DNA from 2 places in the Nocardiopsis eucommiae genome. Region 2 is predicted to be linked to the other one. Evidence: riboswitches for the same ligand, from Rfam matches in the RefSeq annotation. Region 2 holds a riboswitch; the other holds the start of a gene.

Region 1 (5,359 bases), on a different contig from region 2:
GCACCGTGCTTGGCGATCTTGGCGCGCAGGTCGTCGAGGTCGACGTTGCCGTCGTCGGCGCAGGCCACCACGGCCACCCGCATGCCCGCCATGACCGCGCTGGCGGCGTTGGTGCCGTGCGCGGAGCTGGGGATGAGGCAGACGTCGCGGTGGTCGTCGCCGCGCGAGCGGTGGTAGCCCCTGATGGCCAACAGACCGGCGAGCTCACCCTGGGAGCCGGCGTTGGGCTGGAGGGAGACGGCGTCGTAGCCGGTGACCTCGGCCAGCCACCCCTCCAGGTCGCGGATGAGCGACACGCTCCCGGCCGCCTGGTCGAGCGGGGCGAACGGGTGCAGCCCCGCGAACTCCGGCCAGGTGATGGACTCCATCTCGGCGGTCGCGTTGAGCTTCATGGTGCACGAGCCCAGCGGGATCATCGTGCGGTCCAGCGCGAGGTCGCGGTCGGACAGGCGGCGCATGTAGCGCAGCAGGGAGGTCTCGCTGCGGTGGGTGTTGAACACCTGGTGGGTGAGGTAGTCGACGCCGCGCGCGAGGTCGGCGGGGAGGCGGTCGGCGTCTCCGTCCACGGACACCGGGCCGCGCTCGGCACCCCGGTCGGCCTCCCCGAAGGCGGCGAGCACCTTCTCCAGGTCGTCCACGGTGGTGGTCTCGTCCACGCTGAGGCCGACCGTTCCCTGGTCGACGCCCAGCAGGTTGATTCCGGCCTCCAGGGCGCGCTCGACCACGCGGTCGGCGCTGGGCACGCGCACGCGCAGGGTGTCGAAGTAGGTCCCGTGGAGCACCTCGAAACCGCGCTGGGCGAGTGTGTCGGCCAGGGCCGCCGTGCGGGTGTGGACCTGGCGGGCGATCGCACGCAGTCCGTCGGGGCCGTGGTAGACGGCGTACATCCCGGCCATGATGGCCAGGAGCACCTGGGCGGTGCAGATGTTGCTGGTGGCCTTCTCGCGGCGGATGTGCTGCTCGCGGGTCTGGAGGGCCAGACGGTAGGCGGGCTTGCCCGCGTCGTCCACGGAGACGCCCACCAGGCGACCGGGCAGCTGACGGCGGAGCTTCTCCCCCACCGACATGTAACCGGCGTGCGGGCCGCCGAAGCCGAGCGGGACGCCGAAGCGCTGGGTGGAGCCCACCGCGATGTCCGCCCCCAGGTCGCCGGGGCTGCGCAGCAGGGTCAGCGCGAGGATGTCGGCGGCGACCACGGCCAGGGCGCCGCGCTCGTGCGCCTCCGCGATGACGGCGCTGGGGTCGCGCACCACACCGCTGGAGGCCGGGTACTGGACCAGGACGCCGTAGACGTCTCCCTCCGGCAGGCCCTGGGTGAGGTCCGCGACGACGACCTCGATGCCCAGGGGTTCGGCGCGGGTGCGCAGCACCTGGAGGGTCTGCGGGAAGACGTCGGAGTCGACCACGAAGACGTCGCCCTTGACCTTGCTGACGCGGCGGGCCAGGGTCATGGCCTCGGCGGCGGCGGTGGACTCGTCCAGCAGGGAGGCACCGGTGATGGGCAGACCGGTGAGGTCGGAGACCATGGTCTGGAAGTTGATGAGGGCTTCGAGCCGGCCCTGGGAGATCTCGGGCTGGTAGGGCGTGTAGGCCGTGTACCAGGCCGGGTTCTCCATGATGTTGCGCAGGATGACCGGGGGCGTGAGCGTGCCGTAGTAGCCGCGGCCGATCATCGGGGTGGTGGGCCTGTTGCGCGAGGCAAGGTCGCGTAGTTCCGCCAGCGCCTCGGCCTCACCGATCGCCGCGGGCAGGTCGAGCGTCGCGCTCTGGCCGGGGGCGCTGAGGATGGACGCGGGCACGGCCGCGTTCATGAGATCGGCGGTGGAGCCGTAGCCGACCGTCTTGAGCATCTCGGCGGTCTCGGCGGGGGCGGGTCCGATGTGGCGGTCCGCGAACACCCGGGCGGGGGCGCCCGGGGTGGGGACGTTCGACGGGTCAGGCACGGAGACCTCCTGGTGACAGGGCCGATCGGGTCGGCGGTGTTCCTCACGGTCTCCCCCTCTGTCACCGGGCACGACCGCGCCCAGGCTTCAGAGCGGCCTACTCCGCGCGGTCCATGGTGCCTGAGAGGTTACTGGGGAGTATTGCCCCGTCGGCGCCTCGTTGCCGAGGTCTCTCCCGCGCGGTATCAGCGGCCTGCTGACGCTCTGTATGTGTGTACAAGCAGGGAGAATGTCGGTTTTCATCCCCGTTGTGACTACGACCGTACTCGATCCGGCCCCGTGACACCGAGTCAGGGCGCACCTTCACCGTGGTCGACGCGCCCGCGCCGGTACCGCGTTCACCCGGTGCGCCGCTCCCGGCGCCGCATGGCCAGCTCGTCCACGACCTGGGGTGCCGCCGCGGGCAGATCCGCTCTCTCCTCGGCCGGGACCACGCCGAGCGCCTCCTCCAGTTCACGGGAGACGTTGGCCAACGCCAGACCGAACATGCCCTGGCCCCGCTGCATGAGGTCGACCACCTCGTCGGGCGAGGTGCACTCGTACACGCTGACGCCGTCGCTCATGAGGGTGATGCGGGACAGGTCGGTGGCGGGGCGGCCGCGCAGGTGGTCGACGGCCGTGCGGATCTGTTGGAGCGATATCCCGGTGTCCAGGAGACGCTTGGCCACCTTCAGCATCAGGATGTCGGGGAGGCTGTACAGCGGAGCGTTGTGGGCACCCGTGCGCACGCTCGGCTCCACCAGGCCGGTCCTGGCCCAGTAGTCCAGCTGTCGATAGGTGATCCCGGCGGCCGTACACGCCGCTGGACCCCGATACCCGACGTCCGTAGGCAGCGCCATCACGTCCTCTTCGCACAGTAGGCCCTGCTGCCCCGCTAGCCGCAGCGCGGACCGCCTGTCATGGTGATCCCGCTTGCCGCTCGCTACCGCCACGCCGACCTCCGGCTTCTCGTCCCACGGCGGCATCGACAGGGGAGTCCACTCAGGGAACGGGCGCGCCGTGGGTTTCACAGCACTGACGGTAGGACGACCGCAGGGCAGCGTCAACGAAGGCGCGCGGCGCGTCGCCAAGTGCGCACACCAAGGAAGTCGCGGTCCCGGCCCCCGCCGGGCCGAAACCCACTGGGCGGTTGTCGACTGCGCCCTCCACGACCATTCCGTTCACCCAATCTATCACCGGTGCGACCCATGAACCCGCAGGTCAAGGCCGCGAATAGACGAATCGGGGCCCGCGGAGGGCGAGCCCCGACCGTCTCAGGTACCTCGTTGGCCGAAATCCTCGGGCGAGATGTTGTCCAGAAACTCCCGAAACGCCTCGACCTGGTCCTCCTGCTCGTCCGGGATCGGCATCCCGGCCTCCTCGATCACGTCCTCGTGGGCGTAGATCGGGGTGCCGGTCCGTAAGGCCAGGGCGATGGAGTCCGAGGGGCGCGCGCTAACCTCCACACCGTTGCTGAAGACCAGCTCGGCGTAGAAGATGCCGTCACTCAGCCCGGTGATGTTGACCGTCTCCAGCCCCGTGTCCAACGCGTCCAGGACGTCACGGAACAGGTCGTGGGTGAGCGGGCGCGCGGGCGAGACTCCCTGTTGGGCGAGCGCGATCGCGGAGGCCTCCACCCCACCGATCCAGATCGGCAGGTAGCGGTCCCCCTCGGATTCCTTGAGCAGGACAATCGGTTGGTTCGAGGGCATCTCAACCCGGACGCCGACGACCTCCATGTGTTTCACAGCGGCTCCGTCCCACGAGTCGTCATGCCGGATGGGCGCTCGTCCCTGCTCCCCCGTCGGATCAGGACCCGAGGGCGAAATCGGCACCCTTCGTTACAAAGCTCTCCGGAGGCGGGGGGCCGCAAACCTCCTCGGCGCACCCGCCCCCGTCGACCGTGGTCAGCGCGCCGTCATCGGCGCGGCTTGGTCAGCAGGACCATCCGGAACTTGCCGATCTGGATCTCGTCCCCACCGCCCAGCTCGGCCTCGTCCACCGGTTCGCGGTTGACGTAGGTTCCGTTGAGGCTGCCGACGTCACGGACCCCGAAGCCGTTGCCGCGGCGGAAGAACTCCACGTGGCGTCGGGACACGGTGACGTCGTCGAGGAAGATGTCGCTGTTGGGGTGTCGGCCGGCGGTGGTGACGTCGCTGTCCAACAGGAAGCGACTCCCGGCGTTGGGGCCCCGCCGGACCACCAGCAAGGCGGTCCCGGGTGGAAGCGCGTCGGTGCTGGCGGGATCGTCGCCGCCGAGTTCATCGCCCTGTTCCTCCTCCTCCAGCGCCTGTATACCGGAGATGGAGATGGTCGACGTGACATCCCCAGCGGAGTCACCGCCGGCGTTGGGCCGTGGGCTCTGCTGTTCGGCCCTACGGACCGGTGTTCCACAGTGGGAGCAGAAACGGGCATCATCCGCAACGGCGTGACCGCACTGCGTGCAGTAAACGCTCGACATAGGTCGGCTCGGCCTCCTACCGCACGGGGCGGTGCTTGATTCGGCTGATCGGTGGCGCGTTCCGGGCGCCAGGCGGGCAACGGGGCCCGCTCACCGTCCGGAACACGGTGAGTCGGTCCACTGTCCACGGTCGCGGCAGCGGTTCGCCTCACACGGTCGGTCGCTAGGTCTCATCCCCCAAGTAGGACTCCTTGTCACCCCCGTTGGATGTCCGCCGTTGCCGGGATTCCGTGGCGGGAGGTGACACGGTGCTTCAGGGAACACTCGACTTTAAACCATATCCCTGTCCAGACAGGGTTTCGCTCCCCCTCGGCCCGCCGCGAACACCCGTCGGGGCGCCCGCGTGGCGGGGTCCGCTCGCGTCGGTGCCCGGGGCACCGCCACGACCGGAGACAGGCCTCATGGGGAGACCCACACCTGTTCTGGAGCAGATGCCCGGCCCGGGCGTTTGGTTCTCCGTCACGCGGGGTGGATTTTCGTGAACTTCCGGCCCCTGCCTCGACCTGCGCCTTCGTCCACTTTATCCCCCGCTCCGCCCCGGGGTGGGAACACCCCGGGGCGCGACCCGGACACGGAACGTGGGCACGGGCGTCACCCTCCGCCCGTGCCCGCGCGCCAGAGGGCGCGGAGCCAGGCCGCTAGCTCTCGGCCCGTTCCACCACGGCGGCCCACTCGTCGAGCAGACTCTGCACCGTGTCCGAATCAGGACCTTCAGCCCAAAGATGGGTCACGGCCTCCGCCGTGTCCGGCAGGACCAGTGCCCAACTGCCGTCGGGCTCGATCACCCGGACACCGTCCGTGGTGTCCAGTTCGCGGTCTCCGGCGGCCTCCACGACCGCGCGCATCACGCTCCCCTTGACCGCCCACGGGGTGGGCACCGAACGGCGCAGGAGGTGCGCCTGAGGGATCGCACGGTCGATCTGGCCGAGCGAGCGCCGGGTCCGCGCCACCAACCCGAGCAGCCGCACGAACGCGG
Region 2 (5,359 bases):
GCAGGCCGGACACGAACGTCCGAGCCGCCTTCATCGGACCGACGGTGTGGGAACTCGACGGACCGATACCGATCTTGAACAGGTCGAAGACACTGATGGCCATGGCTGTCCTCCTCGTTGAGCACAGGGGTGGGGCCGTGGTGACCGGCGCCGTGTGGGCCCGCGCGGCCCACACGGCGGGGACTGCTACAGGTTCGGGTAGAGCGGACGCTTGGCGGCCAGAGCGGTGACCCGGTCGCGCAGGGCGGCCTCGTCGAACTCGGGCTTGAGCGCCTCGGCGATGACGTCCGCGACCTCGGCGAAGTCACCCTCGTCGAACCCGCGCGTGGCCAGGGCCGGGGTCCCGATCCGCAGGCCCGAGGTCACCATCGGCGGCCGGGGGTCGTTCGGGACCGCGTTGCGGTTGACCGTGATCCCGACCGAGTGCAGCCGGTCCTCGGCCTCCTGCCCGTTGAGCTGGGAGTCGACCAGGTCGACCAGGACCAGGTGGACGTCGGTGCCGCCGGTCAGGACCTTGACCCCGACCTTGGAGGCGTCCGGCTGGGTGAGCCGCTCCGCGAGGATGCGGGCGCCCGCCACCGTGCGGCGCTGGCGCTCGGCGAACTCCTCGCTCGCCGCGACCTTGAACGAGACCGCCTTGGCCGCGATCACGTGCTCCAGGGGTCCGCCCTGCATGCCGGGGAAGACCGCGGAGTTGATCTTCTTGCCGAGCTCGGCCCTGGACAGGATCATCCCGCCGCGCGGGCCGCCGAGCGTCTTGTGGGTCGTGGTGGTGACCACGTCCGCGAACGGCACCGGGTTGGGGTGCAGTCCGGCCGCGACCAGACCGGCGAAGTGCGCCATGTCCACCATGAGCAGCGCGCCGACCTCGTCGGCGATCTCGCGGAACCTCGCGAAGTCGAGGTGGCGCGGGTAGGCGGACCAGCCCGCCACGATCATCTTCGGCTGGTGCTCCCTGGCCAGGGCGGCGACCTCGTCGTAGTCGACGGTGCCGTCCTCGTCGCGCACGTGGTAGGCCACGGCGTTGAGGATCTTGCCGGAGTAGTTGATCCGCATGCCGTGGGTCAGGTGACCGCCGTGGGCCAGGTCCAGGCCCAGGATGGTGTCACCCGGCTTGAGCAGGGCGAAGTACACGGCCGTGTTGGCCTGCGCGCCCGAGTGGGGCTGCACGTTGGCGTGCTCGGCGCCGAACAGCTCCTTGGCGCGGTCGATCGCCAGCTGCTCGACGACGTCGACGTGCTCGCAGCCGCCGTAGTAGCGACGGCCGGGGTAGCCCTCGGCGTACTTGTTGGTCAGGACCGTGCCCTGGGCCTCCAGGACCGCCTGGGGGGCGAAGTTCTCGGAGGCGATCATCTCCAGGGTGTCGCGCTGGCGCGCCAGTTCGGCGTCGACGGCGGCCGCGACCTCCGGGTCGAGTTCGCCCAGGGTCTGGTTGAGAAGGTTGTCGCTGGTCATGCTAGTTCTCGCCTTCGGTCAGCTTGGTGTACTCCTCGGCGGAGAGCAGGTTCGCGGGCTGCTCGGAGAAGCGCACCCTGAACAGCCAGCCACCCTCGAAGGGCTCGGAGTTGATGGTCTCGGGGGCGTCCTCGAGCGCCTCGTTGACCTCCACGACCTCTCCGGTGACGGGGGAGTAGATGTCGCTGACGGACTTGGTGGACTCCACCTCGCCCGCGGTCTCGCCGGCGGTGACCTCGTCACCGACCGCCGGGGTCTCGACGAAGACGATGTCACCCAGCGACTCGGCGGCGAAGGCCGTGATCCCGACGGTGGCGATCCCGTCCCTGACCGCGATCCACTCGTGTTTGGCGGTGTAACCCAGCTCCGTGGGAACGCTCACTTCAACTCTCCTTGGAGGTGTTCCATTTGTCTGCCGTGCGCCCGTACGGCGACCCGGCCCGGCCTACGCCTGGCCACGCCCCGACCGTGCCGGTCCCTGGTGGGGATCCGGCCGCGCGGGGCGTGCAGGTTCTCGGGTCCGCCGGTGGCGGCCCCGCTTCCTACGACTGCCGCTGGTAGAACGGCAGCTCGACCACGTCGACGTCCTCGCCCCGTCCGCGCACGTCCACGGTGAACGCGCCGGTCGAGGTGTCGAGGTCGCCGTCCACGTAGGCCATGGCGATGGGGCGGCCCAGGGTGGGGGAGGGGGCGCCACTGGTGGTGACTCCGATGACGGTGCCGTCGCGCAGGACGTCCTGGCCCTTGCGGAGCGGACGGCGGCCGCGCGAGGCGAGGCCGATCAGACGCCGGCCACGGGCGGTGCGCGAGGCCTCCTCCAGCGCGGCGCGGCCCACGAAGTCGCCCGGCTTGTCGAGCTTGACCACGCGGCCCAGTCCGGCGTCGAAGGGGGTGAGGTCGGCCGAGAGCTCCTGGCCGTAGAGCGGCATCCCGGCCTCCATACGGAGGGTGTCGCGGGAGGAGAGGCCGGCCGGGACCAACCCGTGCGGGGCGCCCTCGGCCATGAGCGCCGCCCACACCTCGGGGGCGCGGTCGGCGGGCCGGACGAAGATCTCGAACCCGTCCTCGCCGGTGTAGCCGGTGCGGGCGAGCAGGACCGGTACCCCGGCCACGGTGTGCTCGTACCCCGCGTAGTAGCGGATGTCGTCCAGATCGGCGTCGGTGAGCGGGGCGAGGATCTCCACCGCGCGCGGGCCCTGGATCGCGATGAGCGAGTAGTCGGCGGACTCGTCCGCGACCTCGACGTCGAAGCCGGAGGCGCGCTCGGCCAGGGCGGAGGCGACCACGGGCACGTTGGCCGCGTTGGCCACGACCAGGTACTCGTCCTCGCCGAGCCGGTACACGATGAGGTCGTCCAGGACCCCGCCGTCCTCGGCGGTGATCATGGTGTAGCGGGCGCGGCCGACCTTGACCTTGGACAGGAAGCCGACCAGGGCGTGGTCGAGGGCCTCGGCGGCCTGCGGGCCGGTCAGCCGGATCTCGCCCATGTGGGAGAGGTCGAACAGCCCCGCGGCCTCACGGACGGCGGTGTGCTCGGCGGTCTCGCTGCTGTAGCGGAGGGGCATCAGCCATCCGGCGAAGTCGACGAGCGTCGCCCCGGCCTCTTCGTGGATCTTGTGCAGCGCGGTGAGACGCGGCGCGGTCGCGGACTCTGACATGGGCACTCCCGAGAGGATGGGTGTCGTGCGTAAGGCGTTGCCATCCTCCCCCTCTGTCATGGGTGCCTGAGAGCTTCACCGCGCGCTCGGCGTGGTTTGCACCTTCGGCGAGGGAACGCGTCCCTGCTTTCCAGAGTGGTCTCGCCCGTACGGTCCGCTGTGCCTGAGAGGTTGTCTTCGGGGAGGGATTGCTCCTTCGGCGGCCCACGCTGGATACGCGGACACTCTCCCGTACGGGGTCAGCAACACACTCAGCCTAGCAGCGGAGAACTGGGGCGCCCAAGACTGCCCGGGCGGTTGTGGACGACCGCGCCACCCCGGCTCCGACAGGCCGGGACGACCTTCGCGACACGGTCCGCCGAGGTCACGAAGCGTGGTGTGTGACCACCGTGCATGCCCTAGCTTTGTGGGTGGACGTTCCTTCGGACAGCCCTGTGGAGGAGACGAGTGCGTACCGACACCGAACACGCTCCCGGGAGGCCGGGGCACGCCCCCGGCCGTTTCGCCCTCGGAGCGGCGGGTTGTGCCCTCACCCTGTTCGGCGGGGTCGCCTGCGCGGCGACCGACGACACGGAGCCCGCCCAGGGCACCGTCGGCAACCCCGTACAGCTGGGCGACGTGCAGACCGTGGAGCGTGAGGACCTGGAGGCGGTCTTCGCCGAGGCCGGGGTGAAGGGGACGTTCGTGCTCTTCGACGCCGGTGACCGGTCCGCCGTCGTCGTGAACCCGGACCAGGCGGACGAGCGCGCCGTGCCCGCGTCCACCTTCAAGCTGCCGAACACGCTGATCGCCCTCCAGACCGGCGAGGTGTCCGACGTGGACGAGGTGATCTCCCCGGAGTCCGGCGACGAGCTGAGCCTGCGTGAGGCCCTGCCCACCTCCGACGTCCCGGTGCACCAGGAGGTCGCGGACCGGATCGGGTACGACCGGATGTCCACCTGGGTGGACCGGTTCGACTACGGCAACCGGAACGTGGGCGAGGAAGGGGCTACGGACCGCTTCTGGCTGGAGGGCCCCCTGGAGATCTCCGCGCTGGAGCAGGCCACCTTCGTCGCGGAACTCGCCCGCGAGGAACTGCCCGTGGACGTCCAGCACCAGCGCGCGCTGCGCGACCTGCTCCTGGTCGAGGAGGGACCGCACCACCAGCTCTTCGGCCGGACCGGCCTGGGCGTCGACGTGGACCCGGTGCCCGGCTGGTGGGTGGGCTGGGTCGAGCAGGGCTCCGACCTGCACACCTTCGCGCTCCGTCTGGAGGTCGAGGACCAGGAGGACGCCGACCTGCGCGAGTCGCTGGGCCGTGAGCTCCTGGTCGCCCTGGACGTCCTCCCGGCCGCCTAGGAACGCCGAGGGGCTGCCCGGGGCCGCCGGGGGCGACATCGCTTCTCGGGTCCTTTCGGCCCGTGAGACGACCAGACGTCCCGAGGGGTCGGGGGGACGCCTCGACCGTTCTCGCGGGAGAGGGATCGTGGCGTGCGGCCGGGTCGGCGGAGGGCGCCGATCCGGGGGACAGGTGTCCCCGCTCTCCCGCCCCGAACCTACGGGTCGCCCGGGGACCGGAGCTGGACCGGGACGGACCGCACGAAGCGCTGGTAGGCGTCGGTCACCCCGCCCATGAACTTGAACGTGCGCAGCGTCATCCGACGGTCCGCGATGCGCAGTCCCGGCAGCTCCTCCAGCAACCTGCGCTCCACCCGGGTGAGGTCGGGGGCGTCGCGCAGCCACAGGATGAACAGCGTGTTCTCCGGACCCGCGATGGTCGTGCACAGACGCACCTCGGGGATGCGCTCCCCCAGATCGGGAACGGCGTCCAGCACGCTCGGGTCCACGGTGCCCCACAGGGTGGCGGCGCTCGGCCACCCCATGTGCGCTCGGGAGATGTCGCAGCGCAGCCCGAGGAGGCCGTCGCGCAGGAGCCGGTTGATCCGCCGTGCGGCGGTGGTGGGCGCGACGTCCAGCCGGTCCGCGATGGCCTGGTAGCCCAGCCGGGCGTCCCGGCACAGCAGGTCCACGATCTCCTGGTCGAGCTCGGTGACGCGTTCGTCGCCCACAGGGTCACGCAGGGTGGGGGCGAGGGCGCGCAGCCGACGACGTTGCGCGGGCGACAGGGCGCGGACCTGCCACAGGTAGGCCTCCCGAGGGACCTCCGTGACGACGTGCACCCGGTAGGAGACCACGTCCGGGATGCCGCCCACCCAGTTGAGCAGGTAGTCCGCCAGACCCGCGCCGGGCACCACGGTGAGCATGAG

The links. Region 2 has a riboswitch for glycine ahead of gcvT (glycine cleavage system aminomethyltransferase GcvT). Riboswitches for the same ligand answer to the same signal wherever they lie in the genome.
Region 1: linked by a shared signal. The riboswitch ahead of gcvP (aminomethyl-transferring glycine dehydrogenase) and the one ahead of gcvT (glycine cleavage system aminomethyltransferase GcvT) in region 2 are both predicted to bind glycine.

The regions. Positions count from the first base shown of each region.
Region 1 covers NZ_CBDRIY010000007.1:63,468-68,826, forward strand. Annotated here, with positions in the region: gene gcvP (aminomethyl-transferring glycine dehydrogenase) at 1-1,943, opposite strand, end outside; glycine riboswitch at 2,041-2,131, opposite strand; gene ACRWK8_RS06150 (MerR family transcriptional regulator) at 2,282-2,782, opposite strand; gene ACRWK8_RS06155 (bifunctional nuclease family protein) at 3,197-3,670, opposite strand; gene ACRWK8_RS06160 (FHA domain-containing protein) at 3,841-4,383, opposite strand; gene ACRWK8_RS06165 (mannose-1-phosphate guanyltransferase) at 5,022-5,359, opposite strand, start outside.
Region 2 covers NZ_CBDRIY010000006.1:138,119-143,477, reverse strand. Annotated here, with positions in the region: gene ACRWK8_RS05695 (L-serine ammonia-lyase) at 1-103, opposite strand, end outside; gene glyA (serine hydroxymethyltransferase) at 187-1,455, opposite strand; gene gcvH (glycine cleavage system protein GcvH) at 1,457-1,837, opposite strand; gene gcvT (glycine cleavage system aminomethyltransferase GcvT) at 1,998-3,113, opposite strand; glycine riboswitch at 3,254-3,355, opposite strand; gene ACRWK8_RS05675 (penicillin-binding transpeptidase domain-containing protein) at 3,561-4,451, shown strand; gene ACRWK8_RS05670 (Lrp/AsnC family transcriptional regulator) at 4,649-5,359, opposite strand, start outside.